DNA from 3 places in the Nocardiopsis oceanisediminis genome. Region 2 is predicted to be linked to each of the others. Evidence: predicted binding sites of a transcription regulator. Region 2 holds the regulator's gene; each other region holds the start of a gene.

Region 1 (9,485 bases), 760 kb from region 2:
GATCACCGGAATCCGCACCGCGTCCACCACCTGCGGCAGCAGCAGCGTGGTGGCGAGCGGCCCGGTGTGCCCGCCGCCCTCGCCGCCCTGCACCAGAACCGCGTCGGCGCCCCACGCCGCGACCTTCTCCGCGTGCCGCCGCGCGCCGACCGAGGGGATCACCACCACCCCGGCCTCCTTCAGCCGGGCGATCAGCTCCGGCCGGGGCGCCAGCGCGAACGAGGCGACCCGGACCCGCTCGGAGATCAGCAGCTCGACGCGCTCCTCGGCGTCGCCGGCGTCGGCGCGCAGGTTCACCCCGAACGGCCGGTCGGTGCGCTCGCGGACCTCCCGGATCGCCGCGGCGAGCCGGTCGACCGGCATCGTCGCCGACGCCAGCACGCCCAGCCCGCCCGCGTTCGCGGTCGCCGACACCAGGCGCGGCCCGGCCACCCACCCCATGCCGGTCTGCACCACCGGGTGGCGGCAGCCCACCAGGTCGGTGAGGGCGGTGCGCAGCGGCCCGGTGCTCACGCCGGCACCTCCCGGTCGCGCAGCCCGCCGGGATCGAGCACCTCGCGCAGCAGCCGCAGCTCCTCCCCGGTCGGCTCGCGGGTCACCGGCACCTCGCCGTCCGCCCCGGCCAGGTCGAACCCGGTGCGGTCGAGGACCTCCCGCACCGTCGCCCCCGGGTGCACCGAGACCAGCCGCGCGGTCCCGCCGGGGCCGCCGAAGTCCAGCACCGCCAGGTCGGTGACGACGCGGCGCAGCCCGTGCGCGTCGGCGGCGGCCACCCCGCTGACCATGTCCACCTCCGGCACGAACACCCGGCGGGAGTGGCGCGGGACCCAGTAGCTGGTCGGGTTGGACCGGGTGTTGCCCGGTGCGCCGCGCACCCCCAGCAGCTGCCGGTCGGGGCGCTCCCACGGGCCGATCGCGGAGATGTTGCTCCGGCCGAACCGGTCCAGCTGGGAGGCGCCCATCATCACGTGCCGGCGCCCGTGCAGCACCAGCCACAGGTGGTCGCGGAAGGGCAGCCACCCCTCGGCGTCCTCCGGGCCGGCGGCCCGGCCCAGCGGGAGCGCCTCCCGGGTGAGCAGCGCGCCGCCGTCGGTGGTGAGCAGGCCCGGCTCGAACGTCATCCGGGCCAGCCGCGCGCCCAGCACCGAGCAGGTGCCCATCGCGGCGGCCAGCACCTCCCCGTCGCCCCGCCACGCCTCGGCGCACGCCACCGCGCAGACCTCGGCCCTGGTCGCCGCCATCACGCCGCCTCCGTCCGGCCGGGGCCCGGGCCGGGCCCGAAGAACTCCGCGCGCAGCGCCGGGTCGGACGCGGAGGCCGCGTAGCGCCGCTGCGCCTCCTCGTCGCGCCCGTAGTCCGGTTCGCACGAGGTGAAGAGCGCGCCGCCGGGGGTCTCCGCCACGCCCGCCACCATCGCCCTGCTGACCAGAAGCGACTGCGGCGGCCCGGTGAAGGAGCCGACCAGCCGCTCGCAGGAGAGGTAGCAGCGGTCGGCGGCCTTGGCGAACAGGTCGTCCAGGTAGGGGTCGGGGCCCAGGTACTGCCCGTTGCCGCGGTCATCGGCCCGGTTCACGTGCACCAGCGCCGCGTCCAGCCGCAGCGGGGGCACCGCGACCAGCGGGCCCTCCCCCTCGGCGGGGTAGGGGGAGCGGACGGTGCGCAGCCCGGGGTTGACCCGCAGCACGTCGGAGCCGAGGCCGGCCGGGGTGGGCAGGAACGGCAGCCGGTGCGCGGCGGCCAGCAGCCCGAACATGAACATGCCCTCGTCGTACTCGGTGAGCGCGACCGCACCGCTCTCCCGGGCGGCGCGGAAGTACGGCTCCAGCGGGATCGAATCGAGCGTGACGAAGGGGGCCACCACCCGCCGGACCTTGCCGTGCGCGCAGAGCATGCCCACGTCCGGGCCGCCGCAGGAGACCACGGTGAGGTCGCGGACCGGGGACCGGCAGACCGCGCGGACCAGCTCCATCGGCTTGCGCCGCGACCCCCAGCCGCCGATGCCGAGCACCATCCCGTCGGCCAGCGACGCGGCGATCGCGTCCGGCGTCGTCACCTTGCCCATCACCGCTCCGCTCCGCGGGCGAACGCCGCCCGGTGCTCGTCGCCCGCCCCGGCCAGGGTGAGCTCGAAGGTGAACCCCTGCTCGAACCGGTAGGAGCGGTGGACGTCCACCGGGTCGATGCCGTTGAGGGACTCCTTGGCGCACCGGATGACGCGGGGGTCCTTGGCCGCGATCGACCGCGCGGTGCCGAGCGCCTCGCCGCGCAGCTGCTCGCGGGGGACCACGGACAGCACCGAGCCGAAGGCGTGCAGCTCGGCGGCGGTGGCGGTGCGGCAGGTGTAGACCATGGCCCGCATCAGGTGGTGCGGGACCAGCCGGGCCAGGTGGGTGGCGGCGCCCAGGGCGCCCCGGTCCGCCTCGGGCAGGCCGAAGCGGGCGTCGTCGGAGGCGACCACCACGTCGGCGTTGCCGGCCAGCCCGACGCCCCCGCCGAGGCAGAACCCGTGCACCGCGGCGACCACCGGGACCGGGCAGTCGTAGACCGCGGAGAACGCGGCGGCGCAGCCGCGGTTGGCGCCGAGGAGCGCGGTGTGGCCGGGGTCGCGCTGCATCTCCTTGATGTCGACGCCGGCGTTGAACCCGCGCCCCTCCGCGCGGAGCAGTACGGCGCGGGTGCCGGGGTCGCGCCCGGCGGCCAGCAGCTCGCCGGCCAGGTCGTGCCAGCCCTGCACGGTGAGCGCGTTCACCGGCGGCGCGTCCACGACGATCTCGGCGACCCCGTCCGGGTGCCGTGTGGTGGAGACAGCCATGACCATTCCTCCAACCAAACACTTGTTAGAATTCACCGTAGCAAGCCCGGCCCCCTCGCGGCAGGGGCCCGGCGCCGTCCTGTCCGGAGACCCGCACGGACCGACCGGAAGGGGAGCGGTCCCGCCCCTCCGCCCGCCCGGGCCACCGTTCTCGGGGGCGCCGGCTCCCGCTCTCCTTCTGCGGTGCGGCTGCGAGCCGCGTGCGTCAGGCGGCGCCCACCGGACGGGAGTGCCGACCGGGTACGGCGGTGGTGCTTCCCGCATCCGCCCGCGGGACCGGCCGGAGGGGCCCCGACGCGGTCCGCCCAGGCCGAAACGCTCGGCGGCCTTCCCGGCGCGGATTCCGCTCGGCCCCGGGGGCTCCGCCCGCCTGGAACACCGGGTCTTCCCGGATGCGGACGGGCTCCGGCTCGGCCGGGCGGCTCGGAGCGCCGGGCCCGGCGACGGTGCTTTCCGCATCCGGTCACCAGTCTCCGCTGCCGGCCGGGCGCCCGCCCCGGCTCCAGCGCCCGGCGGCCCTCCCGCCCGGACGGGTGCTCGGTTCCGAGAGCGCCGCCGCTCCTGATCCCCCGGGTTCTCCGAGGCGTGGGCGGGTTCCGGTCCGGACGGAGTAGGGCGGTGGGCGCGGTGGGGAAGGCGGATCCGCGACCGTCCGGCGGTTCCGCCGAGGGCGCCGCCCGGGAGGCCCCGCAAGGCCCACGGATGGCCGGATCCGGCCACGGGGCCGGTTTCGTTCGCGTTCTGAGACCGGAAGCGGTCTTCCGGCCCGCGCGGAAGGAGTAGCCTCCCGCACAGGCATGATCATCGGCGGGCGCGGGGATCCGCGCACCGGCGGGCCTCCCGCAGGCCGGAGCGCCGGGAACGCGACGGATCGTGCCGCGATCAGGTCCGCACGCACCGCTCGCGGCCGGGCCGCCCGCGCCGTCCCCCGACTCCGGCGCGGGACGGGCCCGGGGCGATCCGGCGCGGTGCGCCGCCGGTCCGAGCCGCGTGCACCGGAGAGGCCGCACCGGCCGCACCGTCCGCAGGAAGGAGGGGGCGCCTCCCGCGCGGGAGCGTGCCCGAACAGGTGATGACCAGGACAAGCCGCGCCCTGCTGGCGGTGCTCTCGGCGGGCGCGGCCGTGGCCGCCCTCGTCCTCCTCGGATGGTGGGCCTACCGCGCCTGGGACCTGGGCAGGCTGCTGCCCGGACCGGACGCGGCGCCGCTCGCGGCCGCCGGCGCGGCCGCGCTGCTCGCCGCTCTCGCCCTCGCGGTCCTGCTGGCCGCGGGGTCGCGGGCGCGGGACGGGCGCCCCGGTGCGGCCGCCGCCGGCGCCCTGGAGGAGGCCGAAGCACCCTACCGGCGCAAGCACGTGTTCCGGCTGGAGCTGCCCAGCGCCCGCAGGGACTACCCCTTCCTCTTCTCCGCGGTCGTCTGCTGGCGGGGCGCCGCCGCGGCGGAGAGCGCCGCCGAGGGCGCCGCGGTCTGCGCGATCGAGGGGCGCGCCCGCGCGCTCTGCGCGGCCGAGCGGCCGGAGGAGCACGGCGCGGCGGGCTTCCGGCTGACCGCGGCGCTCGGCCCGGAGCCGTGCCGCCACCCCGGCGTCGACGAGGCCTGGGCCGAAGAGGTCCGGCTGGAGATCTCCGCCGACGACGAGGAGCGCCTCGCCCGCCTCCGCGAACTGCGCAAGACCAAGGCCGCCCGGGAGGAGGAGCGCGAGCTGGAGCGGCTGGAGCAGGAGTACCTGGGCGGCGAGGTCCTCTCCGACCCGGGCCGGGCCGTGGTCTGGTGGCTGGCCCGCCACCCCGAGCGGGTCGAGGAGGCGGTCGCCCGGATCGGAACGCTCACCCGGCTCTCCTCGGCGGCCACCGGGCGCCGGCTCCCCGACGTCTACCGGGAGCTCACCGAGGCGGTCGGCGCCGCCGGGGCGGAGCGGGAGCCGGCGGCGCGCACCGGGGCGCCGGACCCCCGCCCCGCGCCCCCGTTCCCGCACGCCGAGCCCTACGCGGGCCAGGTCTACGGCTACATCCCGGAGGACGGCGGACCGGAGGAGCCCCGCCCCGCCCCCGCCCACCCGGCCGACGCGCGCCGCTCCGACCAGGACCCGTGGCTGCACGCCGCGGCCGTCGCCGCCGGCGACTGGGAGGACGAGGAGGAGTACGAGGGCTTCCTCCAGCGCTTCGCGGTCTTCCTCAAGTCCAACGGCTACACCGACGGCGCCTCCCGCATCCGCGACGCCTACGGGCTGGGGCCCGGCTTCCCGTCCGTCTTCGGCTCCGCCTCCGACTTCGAGCCCGACCCCTACGTCGGACCGGAGGGAGAAGAGGACGGGGAGCCGGAGGACGCCTCCGGGCACTCCGGCGGCACCGGAGCCTCGGCGGCGGGCTGAGCGGGCGCCCGGGCCCGGCGCGATCCCTCTCCCCGGGGCCGGCGGCCCGGAAGCCCTTTTCCCGGCCCTGGCCGGGGACCGCCCGGCCAGGGGTGCGGTCGCGGCCCCGTTCCGGGCACCGCTCCGCCCGCGGAAACCGTGCCCGTGGCCGGAAGAAGCGGCCGGGATCCGGCCGGAACCCCCGCCACCATGGCCGCTCCGAGAACGCGAACCGGAGAGGAACAGGGGCATGGACGTGCGGGAAGCGGCGCCGGCGGTGGTCACCGGCGGGTCGCGGGGGATCGGCCGGGCGATCGTGGAGCGGTTCGCCGCGGACGGGGCCCCGGTGGTGTTCGGATACGTCTCCGAGCGCTCCCGGGCCGAGGAGGTCGTCGGCGCGGTCCGCGCCGGGGGCGGCAGGGCCTGGGCGGTCCGGGCCGACCTGGGCGAACCGGACGGGGTCGATCGGCTGTTCGCCGCGGCCGACGGGCACCTGGGCGGCCGGCTGGGCGTCCTGGTGAACAACGCCGCGATCCCCGGCCGGACGGCGTTCGACGACGCCGGAGCGGAGGAGTTCGACCGGGTGATGGCGGTCAACGCGCGCGCCGCGCTGCTGGCCATGCGGCACGCGGCGCGGCGGATGGAGCGCGGTGGGCGGATCATCAACGTCTCCTCGGTCAGCACCGGCTGGCCCGGCGCGGACGAGGCGCTGTACGCCGCGAGCAAGGGGGCGCTGGAGCAGCTGTCCCGGGTGGCCTCCCGGGCGCTGGGGCCGCGCGGCATCACGGTCAACACCGTCTCGCCCGGGACGACCGACACCGACCTGCTGCGCGACGCGGTCCCCGCCGAGGCCCGGGAGGCCGTCGCCGCGATGACACCGCTGGGCCGGCTCGGACGCCCCGAGGACGTCGCAGCGGTGGCGGCCTACCTGGCCGGCCCGGACGCGGCCTGGGTCACCGGGCAGAACATCCGGGCCGACGGCGGCCTGCTCTGAGGCCGTCGGAGGAAGCGCGTTCCCCGGCGCCCGCCGGGGAGGGCGGGCGGGGCGCTTCCCCGCGCCCCGCCCCGGCCGGCCCTCCGAAGGGCGGGGCCGGCGCCCCCGGCCCTTCTCCCGGCGGCCGGAAGCGGCCATCGGCCGCGCCGCGGGCTTCCGCCCGGCCCGCAGGGGAACCGCTGGTGTGGAAGGGGCGGACGGGCGGAGAGGGACCGGGTGGGCAGGCAGGGTTTCGGGGCGCTGGTCTCGGACGACCAGTGGGCGCTCTTCCTGAAGGCGGGGAGCACGCGGCGGTTCGCCGACGGGGAGCCGATCATCCGCCAGGGCGAGCACGAGGACGCGGTCCACATGCTCGCCGAGGGGACGGTCAAGGTGACCGCGGTGCGGCCGGACGGGATCGAGGTGCTGCTGGCGCTGCGCGGCCCGGGTGAGGCGCTCGGCGAGATGTCCGCGCTGTCCGGGCTGGCGCGGACCGCGACGGTGGCGGCCTCCGGCGGGCCCTGCCTCACCCGGGTGCTCAGCGGAGCCCAGTTCCGGCTGCTCCTCCGCCGCCAGGGGCTGGACGGCGCGCTGCTGGAGCACCTGGTGCTCCGGCAGGCCGAAGGGGAATCGGTGCGGACCGAGATCACGGTGCTGCCGTCGGCGCAGCGGATCGCCGCGGCCCTGCTCCGGCTCGCCGCGCTGACCGGGACCGACGTCGGGACCGCGCCCGGCGGGCGGCGCGGCGTGGTGCTCCGGCTCGGCCTGTCCCAGCGGGAGATCGGCGACTGGGTCGGGCTCTCCCGCGCCTCGGTCGCCGCGGAGTTCCGCCGGCTCCGGGACGGCGGCGTCATCCGCACCGGGCGGCGGTACATCGCGGTGCTCGACGTGGACCGGCTGCGCCGGACCGCCGCGGGCGGGCCCCTCGGCTGAGCACCGCCGGCCGGGAGCGCCGGGCGGGCCTTCTCCGCGCGGCGGCGGGGCGGACGGCCCCGCTGTGTCCAGGAATCGACACTGCGCCGCGCCGCTCCGGGCCAGAGTCGGGGGAGGCGGCCGCGGAGGCCGCCGGCCGCCCCGACCCCGGAGGAGAGACCGCATGGCGGAGTACCGCGGACGCGCCCGGCGCACCAGCTCGAACATGCCGCCCTACCGCGCCGTCCTCGCCGTCGACGTGGAGAAGTACAGCCGCACCACCTCGGCCCAGCAGCAGCTGCTCAGCAACACGGTGCGCGACGCGCTGGAGCAGGCGTTCGCCGACAGCGGCCTGGAGGAGGTGTGGCGCACGGCCTCGTTCCCGCAGAGCACCGGGGACGGCTACCTGGTCGGCGTGCCCACCGAGTACCTGCCCAGGCTGATCCACCCGCTGCTGCCGGAGCTGCAGGACGTCCTGGACGACATGCAGCCCGCGCTGGCCTCGGAGGACCGGTCGCTGCGGCTGCGGCTGCGCGCCGCCATCGGCCTGGGCCCGCTGCCGGACACCGGCGGCGAGGAGCGCGGCGACGGCATCGGCACCGCGATGAACGAGACCCACCGGGTGCTGGACTCCCCGGCGCTGAAGAAGGCGCTCGCCGAGTCCGACCCCGACATCACCTTCCTGGCCGCCGGGCTGACCCGCCGGGCCTACGAGGACGCCGTGCTCGGCGGCTACGTCGCGGTCAAGCAGCGGCTCTTCCGGGGCGTCACGGTGGACCTGCCGGACAAGGAGTACCGGGCCGAGTCCTACATCTACGTCCCGCAGCCCTCGATCAACCCGGGCGGCCCGGCGCCGGAGGGCCCGGGGGAGTCCGCCGCCCCGGCCGGAAACGGCTCCGGCGGCCCGCCCGCACCCGCGGACGCGGCCGCCGGCGCCCCGCGGACGCGGCGGAGGAGCGCCCCCGTCGGTGCGGCCGCAGAGGTCGCGAACAGCGTCGGCGGCGACTCCAAGAACACCTTCCAGGCCCGCACCGTCCACGGCGACGTGTACAACGGAGACACCCGCACCTCCGTCCAGCACGGCGGCATCGGGCCGATCGGCGGCGACGTCGGCACCGCGGTGGCCGGGACCCGGGGACCGGTCAACATCGGCGGCACCCAGTACAACGACTTCCCCGACCAGGATCCGGAGGAGGAGGCGTGACGGCCCCGCCGGCATGAGCGGCGGCGCGGGCCCCTCCCGGAACGGACGGTGCGGGGCCGCCGGGTCCCCGCCCTCCGTTCGGCGGCCGGCGGTGCGGATCCCGGGACCGCTTCATACGGGGCGTTCTCGGAAGGGGGATTCCCGAGTGGATACCGTATCCGGAACGGAAGGTCGGGCGGTGCGCCCGGAGATGTGAGAAAAGGGGAGAGAATATCCGGTTCGCCCGGACCGTTCTCCGGGGAGCGGCGGGAAGGGGCGGCCGGATGGAGGGCCCGCTATCCGGTGGAATGCCGGAGGAGGAGAAAAAGGGAGCCGGCGGAATTCCCGGACTTTCTTCGGGGGAGGGGCGTCCGGAGGGGGCCGGGAAAACGGTTCCCGCTCCTGGGGTGCTCCTCGGAAATGCCGGTATTCCGGTGTCCGGGACAGGAAAGAGCCCGCCCGGCGGTGTCGCACCACCGCCGGGCGGGGGACCGGGGCGCCGCGCCCCTCGGGCCGCGCTTGCCGAGGGGCCCCGCTACTCACGGCGGCCCGGTCAGGCCGGCCCCGGGGAGGGGGGTCCCCGGGGCCGGGGTTCAGCCGATGCTCGGTATACGCGTCACCAGCAGGGGGGACGTCTCGGAGCCATCGGAGGGGGAGTGGAAGATGCGCACCCGGTCGCAGCGGAAGTCGGTGGTCACCGCGGTGTCCTCGGGGACCTCCAGCACGGTGACGAAGGGGTTCTGCTCTTCGATGGTGCGGATCGCGATCTCGGTGGGCACGCCCACCAGCTCGGGCCAGCTCTGCTTTCCGATGCAGTGCTGCGCGGCGGAGCCGGACGGGCCGGCGCCGTGCTGATCGGCGGAGGCGAGGGCGGGAAAAGCGAAACCGATGCTCGTGGCAGCGGCGAAGACGGCGGTCGCGATGGTGACGCGGTTCATGGCCGAATCCTTCCAACTTTTGATTGCAAAGGACGCCAACGAAGTTAGCACGCAAAGTATCGGGGTGATTACGAGTGAATTTCGGTGGGGGTTGACAGAAGCGTCGATTACGTTCAGTGAAGTGTTCCCAGGTGGTGCGGGCGCCATGGCCGGCGGGGCGGCTGCGGGCGTCCTTCGTTGAATTCGGTACCAATCTCGTACTCGGTTCCGGATCTTCCGGTCGGACGTGCGGTTATGTCGGGTCCGGCGGCCCGGAGGAGAGGGGGAGCGGTCCAAAAAGTGGTTCTCATCACATACGCCGTTCGGTTTCACGGAGAG
Region 2 (9,485 bases):
CCGGCCGGAGGCGGAGCCCCGGTGCGGAGGAGCGGCGGGCGCGGGACGGCGCCCAGTCCGAGCGGTGCTCCCCCAACGCGAACCGGCAGAGGGACGAACAGCGATGACAGCGGTAGAGGGAGAACAGGTGGCGAGCGACGTCTACGACGCCCGCGCCCTCCAGGAGAAGTGGCAGGCGCGCTGGGCGAAGGACGACCCCTTCGCCGCCTCGGAGGACCCGTCCGACGATCGGCCGCGCAGCTACGTGCTCGACATGTTCCCCTACCCCTCGGGCGACCTCCACATGGGGCACGCCGAGGCGTTCGCCATGGGCGACGTCGTCGCCCGCTACCGCTTCCAGCGCGGGGACAACGTCCTGCACCCGATCGGCTGGGACTCCTTCGGCCTGCCCGCGGAGAACGCCGCGATCAAGCGCGACTCCCACCCGGCCGAGTGGACCTACGCCAACATCGAGACCCAGGCGGAGTCCTTCAAGCGGTACGGCGTCGCCATCGACTGGTCGCGCCGGCTGCACACCAGCGACCCGGAGTACTACCGCTGGAACCAGTGGCTGTTCCTGCGCTTCTTCGAGCGCGGCCTGGCCTACCGCAAGGACGGGCTGGTCAACTGGTGCCCCAAGGACCAGACCGTGCTCGCCAACGAGCAGGTCGTCAACGGCCGCTGCGAGCGGTGCGGCACCGACGTGGTGCGGCGCAGCCTCAACCAGTGGTACTTCCGCATCACCTCCTACGCCGACCGGCTGCTGGAGGACATGGAGCGGCTGGAGGGCAAGTGGCCCGAGCGGGTCCTGCTCATGCAGCGGAACTGGATCGGCCGCTCGCAGGGGGCCGACGTCCGGTTCGCGATCGAGGGCCGCGACGAGCCGGTCACCGTCTTCACCACCCGGCCCGACACGCTGTACGGCGCCACCTTCTTCGTGGTCGCCGCGGACGCCCCGCTCGCCGACGAGCTGTGCGCGCCCGGGCAGCGCGAGGCGTTCGAGGAGTACAAGGCGCAGGTGGCCAAGCTCAGCGACATCGAGCGGCAGTCCACCGAGCGCGAGAAGACCGGCGTCTTCCTGGGCCGCTACGCGGTCAACCCGGTCAACGGCGAGCGCATCCCGGTCTGGGCCGCCGACTACGTGCTGGCCGACTACGGGCACGGCGCGATCATGGCCGTCCCCGCGCACGACCAGCGCGACCTGGACTTCGCGCTGAAGTTCGGGCTGCCGGTGCGCGAGGTGGTCGAGACCGGCGAGGGCGCCCCGGCCGAGACCGGCGTCGCCACCGCGGGCGAGGGCGTGCTGACCAACTCCGGTCCGCTGGACGGCCTGGCCAAGAGCGAGGCCATCCCGCGGATCACCGAGGTGCTGCGGGAGCGCGGCACCGGGGACGCCGCGGTCAACTACCGGCTGCGCGACTGGCTCCTGTCCCGCCAGCGCTTCTGGGGCACGCCGATCCCGATCGTGCACTGCCCGGACTGCGGCGAGGTGCCGGTCCCCGACGACCAGCTGCCGGTTACCCTCCCCGAGAACCTGCGCGGCGCGGACCTGGCGCCCAAGGGCATCTCCCCGCTGGCCGCCGTCGAGGAATGGGTCAACGTGGACTGCCCGCGCTGCGGCGGGGCGGCCCAGCGGGACACCGACACCATGGACACCTTCGTCGACTCGTCCTGGTACTACCTGCGCTACTGCTCGCCGCAGGCCGACACCGCCCCCTTCGACCAGGAGAAGGTGCGCAGGTGGGGGCCGATCGACCAGTACGTCGGCGGCGTCGAGCACGCCATCCTGCACCTGCTGTACAGCCGCTTCTTCACCAAGGTGCTGTACGACATGGGCATGCTGGAGTTCACCGAGCCCTTCACCCGGCTGATGAACCAGGGCCAGGTCATCAACCAGGGCAAGGCGATGTCGAAGTCGCTGGGCAACGGCGTCGACCTGGGCGCCGAGATCGACGCCTACGGGGTGGACGCGGTCCGGCTGACCGTGGTGTTCGCCGGCCCGCCCGAGGACGACATCGACTGGGCCGACGTCTCCCCGGCCGCCTCGCTGAAGTTCCTCGGCCGCGCGTTCCGGGTGATGGTCCAGGCCGGCGAGGCCTCCGCACCCGGCACCGACCCGGCCGCCGGGGACCTGAACCTGCGCAAGGCCACCCACCAGGCGCTGGACAAGATCACCGCGGCGGTGGAGGAGCAGCGCTTCAACGTCGCCATCGCCCGGATCATGGAGCTGGTGACCGCCGCCCGCAAGGCCATCGACGGCGGCCCCGGCGCCGCCGACCCGGCGGTCCGCGAGGCGGCCGAGGTCATCGCGGTCACCCTGTCCCTGGTGGCGCCGTACATCGCCGAGGAGGGCTGGGAGCGCCTGGGCCACAGCGGCTCGGTGGCGATCGGCAACTGGCGCACCCCCGACCCCGCCCTGCTGGTGCAGGAGGAGGTCACCGCGGTGGTCCAGGTGAACAGCAAGGTCCGGGACAAGCTCCGGGTCTCCCCGGACATCACCGCCGAGGAGCTGGAGAGCCGGGCGCTGGCCTCGGAGAAGGCCCAGGGCTTCATCGGAGGCAAGGCGGTGCGCAAGGTGATCGTCCGGGCGCCCAAGCTGGTCAACATCGTGGTGGGCTGATCCGGGTGGCCGGTCTGCGGAACCTGTGGGCGGCCGCCCCGCGCCGGGTGCGCTGGGCGGCCGCCGCCGCTGCCGCGGCCCTGCTGGTCGTCGCGGTGTCGGTCACCGCCGTGCTCTGGGCGGAGGGCGGCGGCCCCTCCGCCGAGGCGGGCCCGGACGACCTGTTCCGGGCCGCGCCGGAGTGCGGCGAGGTCCCCGCCGGGGTCCTCGGCGAGGCGCTCGGCGAGGCCGCGCTGGACGCGGCCGAGCGCGGCCTGCTGGAGGACTCCGACGGAGCGGTGTGCACCTGGACCTCGGTCGGGACCGGGGACGGCGGCCTACCGCCCCGCGTGCTCCGGGTCGACTTCCGGGCGCTCTTCACCGACCGGTCCGGCGAGGTGTCCGGGGCGGAGGCGGCGGGGGAGGCGCTGGCCGCCCTGGAGCCGATCCAGCGCGGCGTCTCGGCCGTCCCGGCGCTGGGCGAGGACGCGCGGGCCTGGCGGTCCACCCCGGCCGGCGACTCCGCCGAGGTCGCCTTCCGCAAGGACAACCTGCTGGTCCGGGTCTCCTACGGGGGAGCGGAGAAGGCCGGCGGCCCGCCGCTGGGCTACCGGGACGCGCGCGGTGCCGCGATCGCCGCGGCGGAGGGCGTCGAAGCGGCGATCTGACGGTCTCCGCGGAGCCCGCCCCGCTTGTACGGTTGTCGTACACGATGACCTGACCGATGAGCCAGCCGGGAGGCGCCCATGTCCGAGCAGCCGGACGGGACCGGGCCGCGGAACGGCCCGCCCGCCTCCGACGCGGAGGACGGCGCCGTCGCTCCGCCGCAGAGCGGGCCGCCCCGGTCCGCGCCGGGCGGGGAGGCGACCGGAGCGGACGCCCCCGCCCCGGCGGGCCGCGGTCCGGTACAGGACGCTCCGGAGCAGGGCGGGAACGCCCCTGCTCCGCTCGGCGGCGGCCCGGAGCAGGACGCTCCGGAGCAGGGCGGGGAGCCCCCCGTCCCGGCCGGCGGCCCGGAGCAGGGCGGTCGGCCTCCGGAGCCCGCCGGGCCTCCCGGTGCGCCCGCCCGGCCGGACCGGGGCGGGGCCCCGGCCGCTCCGGACGGCCCGCCGGCCCCGGGCGGGGCCCCCGGAGCGCCGCCGCGCGCCCAGGGGGCGCCGGAGGCCCCGGCACCGCCCGACGGGCCGGGCGCGGTCCGCACCGGAGCGCTTCCGGCGGCGCCGGCCGCAGGTGCGCCGGAGAACCCCGCCCCGGGTGCCCCCGCCGGTCCGGGGGGCGCCGCACCGCCCCCGCAGGGGCCTCCCGCTCCCGGTCCGCACGGGGCCCAGGGGGAGCAGGGGCCGCCCTCCGGTCCGCCGCCGCAGGGGCCGCCGGGCGCCGGTCCGTCCCCGGAGGCGCCGCGCGCCAACCGGGGGTGCGCCACCGCCGCCGTCACCGCGCTGGCTCTGGGCGGCCTGGCGCTGCTCGGTGCCGGGGTGTGGGCCGTGGTGGGCGTGCTGGGCCTGGACGGCTTCGAGAAGGTCCCCGAGTGCCCGGTCGTCGAGGGGGAGACCCTGGACGGGCTGGTCCCCGACGCCGAGGTCGAGGTCGACGGCCCCATCGACGGCCTGGAGCGGGAGGGCCGCGAGGGCACGGAGTGCCGCTGGGCGAGCGGCGAGGACTCCGCGCACACGCCCTCCGCGGTGCGCGTGGTCATGGTGCGCACCGGAACCCAGGGCGGCTCCGCCGGCGAGGAGGCCGCCGCGGAGCTGCTGAACGGCGCCTCGCAGCGGCACGAGCGCACCGCGCTCTCCGGGCTCGGCGACGAGGCCTACTCCTGGTACGACGCCGAGGTCGCCCCGCTCGGCTGGGGCTGCGTCGGCGTGCGCACCGCCAACCTCTACGTCGAGACCTGCTACTCCTCCGCCGCCGACTACGGGCGCACCGAGCCGATCCCCGACGCCGACATGGTGGACGGCGCCAAGCGCCTGGCCGCCGAGGCGATCACCGGCATCGAGGAGAGCAGGGGCTGACCCCCGGGGCGCCCGGGGTCACCCGCGGCGTGACGGAGCGTGCCGCTCCGGGGCTCCGCCGCCGGCCCCCGGCCGCCGCCCGGTCACAGCGCGCCGTCGAGGAAGTCCTCCAGGGCCGGGGCCGCGTCGGGGGAGAAGCGGCGGCCGGCGTCGGCGGCGACCGCGCCCGGGGCGGGGTCGTACATCCGGAAGACGTGGTCGGCGCCCTCCAGGTCGACCCGGGTCGCGTCGGGCAGCCCGCCGGTGAGCCGGTCCACCTCGGCCTCGGTGACCTGGGTGTCCTCGGTGCCCCACAGCACCAGTGCGGGGGTTCCGCCGGGGAGGCCCCGGGCCAGGTCGAGCGGGTCGAGCGCGTCGATCTCGCGGAGGAACGGCTCGTTCTGCGGGCCGAACAGCGACTCCAGCTCGGGGGAGAGGTCCTCGGGCAGGGGGTCGCCCGCGCGCAGCCGCGCGATGGAGGTGCGCACGTCGGAGAGGAGGGCGGTGACGTCCGCCTCGGAGGCGCCGGAGGCCTCCGCGCTGCGCATCTGCTCGGTCAGCTGGCGGTCGATCAGGTCCAGGTACCGGGTGCCGGGCGGGGCGGCCAGCACGAGCGCGGCCGGCGGGTGCCCGTGGACGGCCTCCGGCGCGCGCAGCGCGAACAGCGCGCCCTCGCTGTGGCCCAGCACCAGCAGGCGCGAGGGGTCCACCTCGGGCTGGGAGGCCAGCTCGGCGTAGGCGTTCACCATCTCCCGCTCGAAGACGTCGTAGTCGACCGGCTCGTCGGCGTCGCGGGAGCCCGTCCCGGTCTCGCCGCTGCCCAGCTTGTCGTAGCGGAGCGAGGCGACCCCGGCGTCGGCGAGCACCCGGGCGAAGTTGAGGTTGGTCTCCGCGCCCGGCCGGCCGGGGTTGTTGCCGTCGCGGTCGGTGGGGCCGCTGCCGGAGACGATCAGCGCGGCCGGCACCTTCCCCCCGTCGGCCCCGGGCGGCAGTGCGAAGGTGCCGAACAGGGTGTCCGGGCCGCTGCCGAAGCGGACGTCCCGCTCGACCGGTGCGACGCCGGGCGGGGCGGCCTGCTCCGCGCCGGTCCCGCCGGGGACGCAGCCCGCGGCCAGCAGCGCGGCCGCGGCGGCGGCCGCGATGCGCGGCGGGGTCCGGCGGGCGCCCCGGTGCGGCGGGCGCGGTCGGGAGGGGAGGAGCGGCGGCCAAGGCATGCCCCTACCGTACGGGGCTCCGGGGGAGCGGCGTACGGCGGAGGCCCGGCGGCCCCGCCGTCCGGCGCGCATCGCGCGGGGCCGCCCCGGAGGTCACCGCGGGGTGACGGAAGGGGAACGATCCCGCGGCCGGAGGCGGAAGGTCACGGGGGCGTTCCGAAGCGAGGCGAAGTCGTTACCGCGGCCGCTACATGCGGCGCATCACCGCGACGACCTTGCCGAGGATGGTGGCCTCGTCGCCGTCGATCGGCTCGTAGGCGTCGTTGCGGGGCAGCAGCAGGACGTGGTCGCCGTCGCGCTTGAACACCTTCACGGTGGCCTCGTCGCCGAGCAGGGCGGCCACGATGTCGCCGTTGTTGGCGTCCGGCTGCTGGCGGACGACGACCAGGTCGCCGTCGGTGATGGCGGCGTCGGTCATGGAGTCGCCGACCACGGTGAGCATGAACAGCCGGCCCTCGCCGACGATCTGCTTGGGCAGGGTCAGGACGTCCTCGATGGACTCCTCGGCCAGGATCGGGCCGCCGGCCGCGATCCGGCCCACCACCGGGACGTGCGCGGCGCGCCCCTCCGGGGCCTGCGGCTCGCCCTCCAGCTCGTCCCAGGAGCGCACCGTGGCCTGGCCCGGAATGCGAATTTCCACCGCTCGTGGGCGATTCTGATCGCGGTGAAGATAGCCCTTGCGTTGCAAGACCTTCAGTTGGTGCGCGACACTGGACGGGCTCGACAGGCCCACGGCGTCCCCGATCTCCCGGATGGACGGCGGGTAACCGCGCTGCCGTACGTAGCGGTGGATGCAGTTCAGTACGCTCTGCTGGCGAGCCGTGAGTTTCGGTGCGCCGCTCTGCGTCGCCGCCCCCGCACGCGCGCCCTCCGGCGCCGGGGAGGCGGGGCGCGGGTCGGTGGAGCCGGGCCCGCCCGCGTGAGGTTCCTGCGTTCCGTGGTTCTCCTCCGGCACGGCCGGCCTCCTCGGCGGTGATCTCGCGGTCGTCGCGCGTATGGGCTGTCGGGAGCGTCGAAACCCTCGACCGATGGTGCGGCGGCACCGACCGTGACCGCCCCGCTCGCGGGCCGCGCCGGTGTCGAGGTAAAGCACGTCCAACGTTACTGCCTGCACATAGCGATATCAAACAAACGTTCGAGATGGTGATGAAAAAATCGCCCGGATACGGTATTAGTCGAACATCAGTTCGATCAGACTGGTGTTCGAAGGGGGCGTCCATGTCCGAAACCGCGCCCGTCCCGCCGGGGGCGCCCGGTGCCGTTCCGCAGATCCCCCGTCCCCGGAGGCCCGCCTCCCCCGGCCCCGCCCTGTACGACTGGGCGGTCGAGATCCCCGAGTGGCACCGCTCCCCGGCGGGTCCGCCCGCCCTGGCCGGGCTGCCCGAGCTGCTGGCCGTCCCCGGCGGGGCGGACGGCGTCCGGGTCCGGCTCACCGCGCGCGGCCGCGTGGTCCTGGTCTCCCTGCTGTGCGCGGTGGCCACCGGTGTGCTGTCGCTGCTGTTCATGACCTCCGCGGCCGCGGGCGCCTCGGGGGCCGGGGCGGCGGCCGGCGCCTTCTTCGGGGCGGCTCCCCCGACGGTGGTCGTCCGGGACGGCGATACGCTTTGGGAGATCGCCGAGCGGGTGCGCCCCGGCGATGACGCGCGGCGCACCGTGCACGAGATCGTCGAGCTCAACGGCCTGCCCGGAACCGAGCTGGAACCCGGTCAGAGGCTGCGGATCCCCGGGGGCTGACCCCACTCCGCGCGCGGGTGTCCATCGTCACGGCGGCGGCCCGCGCCCCGGTGCGACACGCCGGGGCGCGGGCGCTCCCGTCCGGGCTGACCTGCGAAGCCGCCCGGACGCCGCGCGGGGGCTTGCGGTCCTGACCTGCGGCCTCATAGGTTGACCACAAGATCTTGTGCTCGCCTTGGTATGAGTGACCCATAAGTTGTGCTTTAGTGGGTGCAGATCTTCATGGGGCCGTCCGGTGCGCGGACGACGCCGGCGGCCCGGGCGAAACAGTGAGCGGACTCCGCCGCGCACGTCGCGGCGGGAGCCGGCGCGGAAGGGCCGCGGGGCGCAGGGAGGCGTTTCGGCATGCACTGTCCGTTCTGCCGTCATCCGGACAGCCGGGTGATCGACAGCCGGTCCACCGACGACGGCGCGGCGATCCGCCGGCGCCGCTCCTGCCCGGAGTGCGGGCGGCGGTTCACCACGCAGGAGACGGTCCTGCTGATGGTGCAGAAGCGCTCGGGCGTCACCGAGCCCTTCTCCCGGGCCAAGATCGTCGCCGGCGTCCGCCGCGCCTGCCAGGGCCGCCCGGTCACCGAGGACGCGCTGGCCGTGCTGGGCCAGCGGGTGGAGGAGGAGATCCGCTGCCGCGGCCTGGCCGAGGTGCCCGCGCACGAGATCGGTCTGGCCATCCTCGGTCCGCTGCAGGAGCTGGACGAGGTGGCCTACATGCAGTTCGCATCGGTCTACCGGGGCTTCGAGTCGCTCGCCGACTTCGAGGAGGAGATCTCCCGGCTGCGGGCCGAGCGGCAGTCCGCCGGCGTCGGGGACGAGGACGGCGCGTAGCGGTCCCCGGGGCCGCGCGGGGAGAGCAGGAGGGCCCGCCGGGATGCGGGCCGACGGTGGCTCCGGGGGGAGCCCGGACGAGATTTCAGGGGGAGCCGGCATGACGGAGACGACGGGCGCGACGGCGCGCAAGGGCGGCGGCCGCCGCAAGGGGCTGAAGATCGAGCGCATCTTCACCACGCCCGGCGTGCACCCTTACGACGAGGTCGAGTGGGAGCGCCGCGACATCGTCATGACCAACTGGCGGGACGGGTCGGTCAACTTCGAGCAGAAGGGCGTGGAGTTCCCCGCCGCCTGGTCGATGAACGCCACCCAGATCGTCGCCAGCAAGTACTTCCGCGGCGCGGTGGGCACCCCGCAGCGGGAATGGAGCCTCAAGCAGCTCGTCGACCGGGTCGCCGGGATGTACACCCGCACCGGCCGGGAGAACGGCTACTTCGCGACCGACGCCGACGCCGAGGTCTTCGACCACGAGCTGAAGCACGCGCTGGTGCACCAGCTGTTCAGCTTCAACTCGCCGGTCTGGTTCAACGTCGGCACCGCCTCCAGCCAGCAGGTCTCCGCCTGCTTCATCCTGTCGGTGGACGACACCATGGAGTCGATCCTCGACTGGTACAAGGAGGAGGGGATCATCTTCAAGGGCGGCTCCGGCGCCGGGGTCAACCTCTCCCGGATCCGCTCCAGCAAGGAGCTGCTCTCCTCCGGCGGCACCGCCTCGGGCCCGGTCTCGTTCATGCGCGGCGCCGACGCCTCGGCCGGCACCATCAAGTCGGGCGGCGCCACCCGCCGGGCGGCCAAGATGGTCGTGCTCGACGTGGACCACCCCGACATCGAGGAGTTCATCGAGACCAAGGCGCGCGAGGAGCACAAGATCCGCGCGCTGCGCGACGCCGGCTTCGACGTCGACCTGGGCGGCGCGGACATGTTCAGCGTCCAGTACCAGAACGCCAACAACTCGGTGCGGGTCTCCGACTCGTTCATGCGCGCGGTGGAGAGCGGCTCCGGCTTCGGCCTGGTCTCCCGGACCACCGGCGACGCGGTGGACGAGGTGGACGCCCAGCGGCTCTTCCGCTCCATGGCCAAGGCGGCGTGGGAGTGCGCCGACCCGGGCGTGCAGTACGACGACACCATCAACGACTGGCA
Region 3 (9,485 bases), 2.9 Mb from region 2:
CGAGGCCCTCATCGGACTGGGGCACCGGGTCTCGGTCCTGGCGCCGTGCGACACCGGTGCGGAAGGGCTGCCGGACTTCCTGGTGCCCGCCGGCCGGGCGGTCCCGGTGCCCTACAACGGGTCGGTGGCCCGGCTCTCCTTCGGGGTGCGCGCCGCCGCGCGGGTCCGCCGCTGGGTCCGCGACGGCGCCTTCGACGTGCTGCACGTGCACGAGCCGGCCGCGCCCAGCCTCTCCCTGCTGGCCTGCTGGGTGGCGGAGGGGCCGATCGTGGCGACCTTCCACACCTCCAACCCGCGGTCCAGGGCGATGGCGGCCTCCGCGGCGGCGCTGCGCACCGCGCTGGAGAAGATCAGCGGCCGGATCGCGGTCTCCGAGGCGGCCCGCCGGACCCTGGTGGAGCACCTCGGCGGCGACGCGGTGCTCATCCCCAACGGGGTGGCGGTGCACCGCTACGCCGGCGCCGAGCCGCTGCCCGGCTGGCCGGGGGAGGGCGGCGCCATCGGCTTCCTGGGCCGCCTGGACGAGCCGCGCAAGGGGCTGGGCGTGCTGATGGAGGCGTTCGCGAGGCTCGCCCCGGACCGCCCCGGGCTGCGGCTGCTGCTCGCCGGGCCGGGCGACGCCGAGGCGGCCGCCGCCCGGCTGCCCGCTGAGCTCCGCCCCCGGGTGGTCTCGCTGGGCCGGGTCTCCGAGCAGGACAAGGCGCGCGCCTACCGGTCGGTGGACGTGTTCTGCGCGCCCAACCTCGGCGGGGAGAGCTTCGGCATCGTGCTCACCGAGGCGATGTCGGCCGGCGCGCCCGTGCTGGCCAGCGACATCCCGGCGTTCCGCAGCGTGCTCGCCGAGGGTGCGGCCGGCGAGCTGTTCCCGGTCGGCAGGGCCGACGCGCTGGCCGAGCGGGCCGCGGCCCTGCTGGACGACCCGGCGCGCCGCTCCGAGCTGTCCGCGGCGGCCGGCCGGGCGGTGCGCGCCTACGACTGGTCCACCGTCGCCGCGGACGTGGCCCGGGTCTATGAGACGGTGCTGCCGCCGGGGACCGCTTCCGGGCCGGTCACGGTCGGCGGCGAGGGGGCGCGCTAGGCCATGGCGGAATGGGTCTCCGCGGCCAGCACGCTGCTGGCGGTGCTGGTCATGGTCTCCTTCTACGTCTCCTGGCGGGCGAGCCGGCTGGACCGGCTGCACACCCGGGTGGAGACCGCGCACGCCGCGCTGCAGGCCGCGCTGAACCGGCGCTCGGCCGTGGTGGTCGAGCTGGCCGCGGTCGGCGGCCTGGAGCCTGCGTCCGCGGTGCTGCTCGCCGAAGCGGCCGGCACCGCGCACCGGGCCTGGGCCGACGGCGGGGCCGGGCCCGGAGGCGGGTCCGGGCGGGTCCGGGCCGAGCGGGAGCTGGCCGAGAGCGACCTGTCCCGGGCGCTGCGCGCCGTGGTGGAGCGGACCGACCTGGATCCGGGGGTGCGAGGGGAGGTGGACGCGGCGGCCAAGCGGGTGCTGCTGGCCCGCCGGTTCTACAACGACGCGGTCGCCCAGACCCGCCAGGCCCGCTCCGGACGCCTGGTCCGGCTCTTCCGCCTGGCCGGCCGGGCCGGGCTGCCGGAGTTCTTCGAGATGGACGACGAGCCCCCGGCGCTCCCGCCGGGCTGAGCCGCCCCCGATGCCGGGGTCAGGAGTGACCTGACTGACAGAGTGGCATAACAGGACCGCAGATCATGCCGATATGTCCTGAAGAGTGCTTCTTGCCGTGAACTAGCATGGTGAGCGGGACCGAGGCGGACGGCGCGTCGCGTCGCCGCCGAGCGTCCGCCAGCACACGCATCCTCCGCGCACGGCGCCGACACCGCCTGCGCTTTCGAACATGGAGTCCGCCACCGTGGCCAACACCGCTGAGAACACCGCCGAGAAGACGGTCGGCACCACCCGCGTGAAGCGCGGGATGGCAGAGCAGCTCAAGAACGGCGTGATCATGGACGTGGTCACCCCGGAGCAGGCCAGGATCGCCGAGGACGCCGGCGCCGTCGCGGTCATGGCCCTGGAGCGGGTGCCCGCCGACATCCGCAAGGACGGCGGGGTCGCGCGCATGTCCGACCCCGACATGATCGACGGCATCATCGAGGCCGTCTCCATCCCCGTCATGGCCAAGGCCCGGATCGGCCACTTCGTCGAGGCCCAGGTCCTGCAGTCGCTCGGGGTCGACTTCATCGACGAGTCGGAGGTCCTCACCCCGGCCGACGAGGCCCACCACATCGACAAGTGGGCGTTCACCGTCCCGTTCGTCTGCGGCGCCACCAACATCGGCGAGGCGCTGCGCCGCATCGCCGAGGGCGCGGCGATGATCCGCTCCAAGGGCGAGGCCGGCACCGGCAACGTCGTCGAGGCCACCCGGCACATGCGCTCGATCCGCTCCGAGATCAAGCGGCTGGGCACCCTGGACGAGGCCGAGCTGTTCGGCGCCGCCAAGGAGATGCGCGCACCCTACGAGGTCGTCAAGGAGGTCGCCGAGCTGGGCAAGCTCCCGGTGCCGCTGTTCTCCGCCGGCGGCGTGGCCACCCCGGCCGACGCGGCCCTGATGCGCCAGCTCGGCGCGGAGAGCGTCTTCGTCGGCTCGGGCATCTTCAAGTCCGGCGACCCGGCCAAGCGCGCCGACGCGATCGTCCAGGCCACCCTGCACTACCAGGACCCGGGCGTGATCGCCAAGGTCTCCCGCGGCCTGGGCGAGGCGATGGTCGGCATCAACCTGGACGAGCTGGACGAGTCCCAGCGCTACGCCGGGCGCGGCTGGTAGCCTCGCCCGCCGTTCCCCCGCCGACCGCGGCCGGCGCCGGCCGCGGTCGGCCCATTCCGTGAGCAGCCGATAGCAGTGAGGTCGACGCTTGTCCGCACAACCCGTCATCGGAGTGCTCGCCCTGCAGGGCGACACCGAGGAGCACCTGCGCGTCCTGCGCGGGATCGGCGCCACCGCGGTGCCCGTCACCGCCCCCGGCGAGCTCGACCAGATCGAGGGGCTGGTCCTGCCCGGCGGCGAGTCGACCACCATGTCCAAGCTGGCCGTCCGCTACGGCCTGCTGGACCCGCTGCGCAAGCGCGTCCGGGCCGGCCTCCCGGTCTACGGCACCTGCGCGGGCATGATCCTGCTCGCCGACCGTATCCTGGACGGCGCCGCCGACCAGTGCACCGTCGGCGGCATCGACATGACGGTGCGGCGCAACGCCTTCGGCCGGCAGACCGAGTCCTTCGAGGGGTCGGTCGGCATCGACGGGGTGGACGGCGGCCCGGTGGACGCGGTGTTCATCCGGGCGCCCTGGGTGGAGTCGGTGGGCCCCGGCGTGGGCGTGCTCGGACGGCTCCCCGCAGACGACGGGGCTGCCGGTAGGATCGTCGCGGTACGACAGGGGAGCCTGCTGGCCACCTCATTCCATCCCGAACTCACCGGGGACGCGCGTATCCACGGACTCTTCGTCGACATCGTGAAAGGAACGGCATGAGCGGCCACTCCAAGTGGGCCACCACCAAGCACAAGAAAGCCGCCATCGACGCCAAGCGGGGCAAGCTCTTCGCCAAGCTGATCAAGAACGTCGAGGTGGCCGCGCGCACCGGAGGCGGCGACCCGGACGGCAACCCGACCCTCTACGACGCCATCCAGAAGGCCCGGAAGAACTCGGTCCCGCTGGACAACATCGAGCGCGCCCGCAAGCGCGGCTCCGGTGAAGAGGCCGGCGGCGCCGACTGGCAGACCATCATGTACGAGGGCTACGCCCCCGGCGGCGTCGCGCTCCTGGTGGAGTGCCTGACCGACAACCGCAACCGCGCCGCCTCCGAGGTGCGCGTCGCGGTCACCCGCAACGGCGGCAATATGGCCGACGCCGGCTCGGTGTCCTACCTGTTCAACCGTAAGGGCGTGGTGCTGGTCTCCAAGGAGAGCGCCACCGAGGACGACGTCACCCTGGCCGCCCTGGAGGCCGGCGCGGAGGACGTCAACGACCTCGGCGAGTCCTGGGAGGTGGTCAGCGAGGCCTCCGACCTGGTCGCGGTCCGCACCGCCCTGCAGGAGGCCGGCATCGACTACGAGTCCGCCGAGACCTCCTTCCTGCCCAGCATGGAGATCCCGCTGGGCGAGGAGGACGCCAAGAAGGTGCTGCGCGTGGTCGACGTGCTGGAGGACTCCGACGACGTGCAGAACGTCTACACCAACGCCGACATCCCCGACGAGGTGATGGAGAAGATCGGCTGAGGTCCGCAGTACGGCACGGCCCTGCCACCGGCGCGGTGGCGGGGCCGCCGTCGTATAGGCTCGGTACTCTGCGAACGGGCGTTCGAGGAGGGGGACACGAGGTGCGGGTGCTGGGGATCGACCCCGGGCTGACCCGGTGCGGGGTCGGAGTCGTCGAGGGGGCCGTCGGGCGGCGGCTCGAACTGCTCGGCGCCGACGCGATCCGCACCGACCACGGGACCGACCTCCCGCTGCGGCTGCTCGGCATCGAGCGCGGCATCGAGGAGTGGCTGGACGCCTACGAGCCCGACGCCGTCGCGGTGGAGCGGGTCTTCGCCCAGCACAACCTGAGCACCGTGATGGGCACCGCGCAGGCCAGCGGGATCGCCATGGTGTGCGCGGCGCGCCGCGGCCTGCCGGTGGCGCTGCACACCCCCAGCGAGGCCAAGGCCGCCATCACCGGCAGCGGCCGCGCCGACAAGGCGCAGATGGGCGCCATGGTGGCGCGCATCCTCCGCCTGGAGGGCCCGCCGAAGCCGGCCGACGCCGCGGACGCCGTCGCACTGGCCATCTGCCACATCTGGCGCGGCGGGGCCCAGGACCGGGTCGCCCGCGCCACCCGGGAATTCGCCCGCAAGGTCGAGCTGGCCCGCGCCTCGCGCGGGCAGGGGAGGGGTCCGCGCCCGTGATCGCGTTCCTGACCGGCCGGGTGGCCGGCCGCGGCGGCGGTACCGCCGTCATCGACGTCGGCGGGGTGGGCATGACCGTGCAGTGCACCCCGGCCACCCTGGCCCGGCTCCGGGTGGGGGAGACCGCCACCGTCGCCACCTCGCTGGTGGTCCGGGAGGACTCGCTCACCCTCTACGGCTTCGCCGACGCCGACGAGCGGGACGTCTTCGAGCGGCTGCAGACCGCCTCCGGCGTCGGCCCCCGGCTGGCCCTGGCGATGCTGGCGGTGCACACCCCCGAGGCGCTGCGCAAGGCCGTGGCCGCCGAGGACACCGCCGCGCTCACCGCCGTCCCGGGCATCGGCCGCAAGGGCGCCCAGCGCATCGTGCTGGAGCTGCGGGACAAGCTCGGCGACCCGTCCGGCGCGATGGAGGACGGCCCGGCCGCTGCCGCGCCGCGGGCGCCCGCGCACTGGCGCCCGCAGGTGGTCGCCGGCCTGACCGGCCTGGGCTGGTCGGCCCGGGACGCCGAGGCCGCCGCGGACGCGGTGGCCCCCCAGACCGGCGAGGACCCCGACGTCGCGGCGCTGCTGCGCGCCGCGCTGCGCAAGCTGAGCAGGGCCTGAACCCCGGAGAAGGAGCCACCGACCCCTCATGGACGACCACGAGCGCGGCATCGTCTCCCCCGGTGCCGACCTGGAGGAGCGCGACCTGGAGGGGGCGCTCCGCCCCCGCCTGCTGGAGGACTTCGTCGGCCAGGACCGGGTCCGCGAGCAGCTCTCCCTGGTGCTCAGCGGCGCGCGCAACCGCGGCAGGGCCCCGGACCACATCCTGATGTCCGGCGGCCCCGGCCTGGGCAAGACCACGCTGGCCATGATCGTCGCCGCCGAGCTGGGCGCGCCGCTGCGGATCACCTCCGGGCCTGCCATCGAGCGCTCCGGCGACCTGGCCGCGGTGCTGTCCACCCTGCAGGAGGGCGAGGTGCTCTTCCTGGACGAGATCCACCGGATGGCCCGCCCCGCCGAGGAGATGCTCTACGTCGCGATGGAGGACTTCCGGGTCGACGTGATGGTCGGCAAGGGGCCCGGGGCCACCGCGATCCCGCTGGACATCGCCCCGTTCACCCTGGTCGGCGCCACCACCCGGGCCGGGCTGCTGCCCGCCCCGCTGCGCGACCGGTTCGGCTTCACCGCGCACATGGACTTCTACGACGCGGCCGACCTGGAGCTCATCGTGGCCCGCTCGGCGCGGCTGCTCGGCGTCGAGCTGGAGGCGGACGCGGCGGCCGAGGTGGCGGGCCGCTCCCGGGGCACGCCGCGGATCGCCAACCGGCTGCTGCGCCGGGTCCGCGACTACGCCGAGGTGCGCGGCGACGGCCGGCTCGACCTCCGGGTGGCCCGCGCCGCGCTGGCCCTCTACGAGGTCGACGAGCGCGGCCTGGACCGGCTGGACCGGGCGGTGCTGGACGCGCTGCTGCGCCGGTTCCGCGGCGGCCCGGTGGGGCTGTCCACGCTCGCGGTGTCGGTGGGGGAGGAGCCGGAGACGGTCGAGGTGGTCGCCGAGCCGTTCCTGGTCCGCGCCGGCCTGATCGCCCGCACCCCGCGCGGCCGGGTCGCCACCCCCGAGGCCTGGGAGCACATGGGGGTCGAACCGCCCCAGGGCCTCACCCCCTAGACCGCCGGCGGAGGGGCGGTGGAGCCTCTCCAGGTGCGGGGAGGGATAGGGTGGCCGGTGGGGAACGCGGGGGCGTACCCGTTCGTTCCCACTCGGCGTGACGCCGAGCCGCCGCCCGCCGAAGGCGCGGCGGCGGCCGCGAAATACACCAGGAAGGACGCCCCCGTGCAGGGCAACATCATTCTCGCCCAGTCCGCCGCGGCAGGTGGCGGCGCCATGCAGTCGATCCTGATGATCGCACTGCTGGTGATCGTGTTCTGGCTGCTCATCATCCGGCCGCAGCAGCGGCGGCGCAAGCAGCACATGGAGATGCAGAGCCGGCTGAGCCCCGGCCAGGAGGTGCTGACCCAGGCCGGCTTCTACGGCACCGTCGTCGAGATCCGCGACAACGAGGTCGAGCTGGAGATCTCCCCCGGCTCGCGGATCCGGATCCTCAAGGCCGGCATCGCCGAGGTCGTCCCCGAGCCGGGCGCCGGCGACGACACCCCGGTCGAGGACCGCCCGGACTTCCCCGGATCCGACTCGGACTCCGACTCCGACGGTTCCGGCGACAAGAAGTAGCCGCGCCCGCGGCGACCGGGGGTGCCGGCGGCGCGTCCGCGCGCCGCCGGCACCCCGCCCCACGAGCAGGAGAGAACGCACCGACATGCCCGCCGACGCAGACCTCGACGCGGTGATCAAGGCCGGGATCCGCGACATCCCCGACTTCCCCAGCGAGGGGGTGCTGTTCAAGGACATCACCCCGCTGCTGGCCGACCCGGCCTCGCTGCGCGCGGTGGTCGCGGCCCTCGCCGACCCGCACCGCGCGGGCGGCGTCGACGCGGTGGTCGGCCTGGAGGCCCGCGGCTTCATCCTCGCCGCACCGGTCGCGCTGGAGCTGGACGCGGGCTTCGTCCCGGTGCGCAAAGCGGGGAAACTGCCCGCCGAGACCTACCGCGAGTCCTATGATCTGGAGTACGGAACGGCGACCGTGGAGATGCACGTCGACGCGATCGCGCCGGGGGACCGCGTGCTGATCGTGGACGACGTCCTGGCCACCGGCGGCACCGGACGGGCCGCGGTGGACCTGGTCCGCAAGGCCGGTGGTACGGTCGTTGGATTCTCGGTCCTGCTGGAGCTCGGGTTCCTCAGCGGCCGTGGGAAACTGACCGACGTGGACGTCTCCGCGCTCACCGCCGCCTGACCCGCGCCGCGCACGCGGCCCGCCCGAAGGCCCTGACATGCGGCGATACCGTATGAACCGGGCATTACACTTGCGGGCATACTCCACCGGTGCAGGCGTGTTGAACCAGGTGAGCCGTTCGTGCACGAACAGGCCGGCGGGTCGCCGGACGATCGGGCGGACCCCCGCACCGACGGCCCCCGGGACAGCCGCGGGAGGGATGCCCATGCAAGGCGAGGTGACACCGACCGAGGCGGTCCTGGACCGGTCGCCCGAGCACGAGCCCTGTCCCGCGGGCGCCGCGCCCGGCGCGGCGCCCGCAGAGTCCCAGAAGGCCGGAGAAGAGCGGGCGGAGCAGCCGAAAGCGGCTCCGGAGACCCGCCCCGGCCCGTCCTCCAGTGTGCGTGTGCGCCGCAGGCTCGCGCGCCTCGGCGCCCAGCGGGGGGTGACCATGAACCCGGTCCTCGAACCACTGATCAAAACCGTCCGGGCGACGCATCCCAAGGTCGACGTGCGGCTGATCGAGCGGGCCTACGAGGTCGCCGCCCACTACCACCGGGACCAGAAGCGCAAGAGCGGCGACCCCTACATCACGCACCCGCTCGCGGTCGCCACCATCCTCGCCGAGCTGGGCATGCAGGAGCCCACCCTGGCGGCGGCGCTGCTGCACGACACCGTCGAGGACACCCCCTACACCCTGGACCGGCTCCGCGGCGACTTCGGCGACGAGATCGCCGAGCTGGTCGACGGCGTGACCAAGCTGGACAAGGTCAAGTACGGCGAGGCCACCCAGGCCGAGACGGTGCGCAAGATGGTCGTGGCGATGTCCCGCGACATCAAGGTCCTGGTGATCAAGCTCTGCGACCGGCTGCACAACATGCGCACGCTGCGCTACCTGCCGCAGGCCAAGCGGGAGAAGAAGGCCCGCGAGACGCTGGAGATCTTCGCCCCGCTCGCCCACCGCCTGGGCATGAACACGATCAAGTGGGAGCTGGAGGACCTCGCCTTCGCGACCATCTACCCCAAGCGGTTCGACGAGATCGCCCGCCTGGTCGCCGAGCGCGCCCCGCGCCGCGACATCTACCTGCAGGACGTCATCGAGGCGGTCTCCGCCGACCTGCGCGAGGCCAGGATCAAGGCCACGGTGCGCGGCCGGCCCAAGCACTACTACTCGATCTACCAGAAGATGATCGCCCGCAACTGCGGCTTCGACGAGATCTACGACCTCGTCGCGGTGCGGGTGCTGGTGGACAGCGTCCGCGACTGCTACGCGGCGCTCGGCACGATCCACGCGCGGTGGAACCCGGTCCCCGGCCGGTTCAAGGACTACATCGCGATGCCGAAGTTCAACATGTACCAGTCGCTGCACACCACGGTCATCGGGCCCTCCGGCAACCCGGTGGAGCTGCAGATCCGCACCCGCGCCATGCACCGGCGCGCCGAGTACGGCATCGCCGCGCACTGGAAGTACAAGGAGGACCGGGTCTCCGGCAAGGAGGGCGGCAAGGCCAAGGGCGCCGGCGACATGGCCTGGCTGCGCCAGCTCATCGACTGGCAGCAGGAGACCAAGGACCCCGGCGAGTTCCTGGAGTCGCTCCGCTTCGACCTGTCGGTGCAGGAGGTCTTCGTCTTCACCCCGCAGGGCGACGTCATCTCGCTGCCGCAGGGCGCCACCCCGGTCGACTTCGCCTACGCGGTGCACACCGAGGTCGGCCACCACACCGTCGGCGCCCGGGTGAACGGGCGGCTGGTCTCGCTGGAGAGCGAGCTGAGCAACGG

The links. The regulator LexA, encoded in region 2, represses DNA repair genes until DNA is damaged. The targets are predictions, from matches to a motif close to TCGAACANNTGTTCGA.
Region 1: the regulator LexA is predicted to act here: its motif matches at 2,826-2,841, upstream of J0910_RS13515 (enoyl-CoA hydratase family protein).
Region 3: the regulator LexA is predicted to act here: its motif matches at 4,294-4,309, upstream of ruvC (crossover junction endodeoxyribonuclease RuvC).

What each region holds. Positions count from the first base shown of each region.
Region 1 is NZ_JAFMZJ010000001.1:3,069,192-3,078,676, forward strand. It holds gene J0910_RS13500 (NAD(P)H-dependent flavin oxidoreductase) at 1-513, opposite strand, end outside; gene J0910_RS13505 (CoA-transferase subunit beta) at 510-1,241, opposite strand; gene J0910_RS13510 (CoA transferase subunit A) at 1,241-2,062, opposite strand; gene J0910_RS13515 (enoyl-CoA hydratase family protein) at 2,062-2,811, opposite strand; gene J0910_RS13520 (hypothetical protein) at 3,884-5,182, shown strand; gene J0910_RS13525 (SDR family oxidoreductase) at 5,412-6,155, shown strand; gene J0910_RS13530 (Crp/Fnr family transcriptional regulator) at 6,372-7,067, shown strand; gene J0910_RS13535 (hypothetical protein) at 7,231-8,250, shown strand; gene J0910_RS13540 (serine protease inhibitor) at 8,823-9,167, opposite strand; gene J0910_RS13545 (hypothetical protein) at 9,166-9,348, shown strand.
Region 2 is NZ_JAFMZJ010000001.1:2,306,203-2,315,687, forward strand. It holds gene leuS (leucine--tRNA ligase) at 104-2,599, shown strand; gene J0910_RS10345 (hypothetical protein) at 2,605-3,246, shown strand; gene J0910_RS10350 (hypothetical protein) at 3,325-4,590, shown strand; gene J0910_RS10355 (alpha/beta hydrolase family protein) at 4,674-5,783, opposite strand; gene lexA (transcriptional repressor LexA) at 5,971-6,738, opposite strand; gene J0910_RS10365 (LysM peptidoglycan-binding domain-containing protein) at 7,002-7,517, shown strand; gene nrdR (transcriptional regulator NrdR) at 7,863-8,342, shown strand; gene J0910_RS10375 (vitamin B12-dependent ribonucleotide reductase) at 8,443-9,485, shown strand, end outside.
Region 3 is NZ_JAFMZJ010000001.1:5,159,616-5,169,100, reverse strand. It holds gene J0910_RS22595 (glycosyltransferase family 4 protein) at 1-1,078, shown strand, start outside; gene J0910_RS22590 (LemA family protein) at 1,082-1,639, shown strand; gene pdxS (pyridoxal 5'-phosphate synthase lyase subunit PdxS) at 1,851-2,777, shown strand; gene pdxT (pyridoxal 5'-phosphate synthase glutaminase subunit PdxT) at 2,866-3,477, shown strand; gene J0910_RS22575 (YebC/PmpR family DNA-binding transcriptional regulator) at 3,474-4,223, shown strand; gene ruvC (crossover junction endodeoxyribonuclease RuvC) at 4,325-4,891, shown strand; gene ruvA (Holliday junction branch migration protein RuvA) at 4,888-5,496, shown strand; gene ruvB (Holliday junction branch migration DNA helicase RuvB) at 5,525-6,544, shown strand; gene yajC (preprotein translocase subunit YajC) at 6,710-7,105, shown strand; gene J0910_RS22550 (adenine phosphoribosyltransferase) at 7,191-7,727, shown strand; gene J0910_RS22545 (RelA/SpoT family protein) at 7,927-9,485, shown strand, end outside.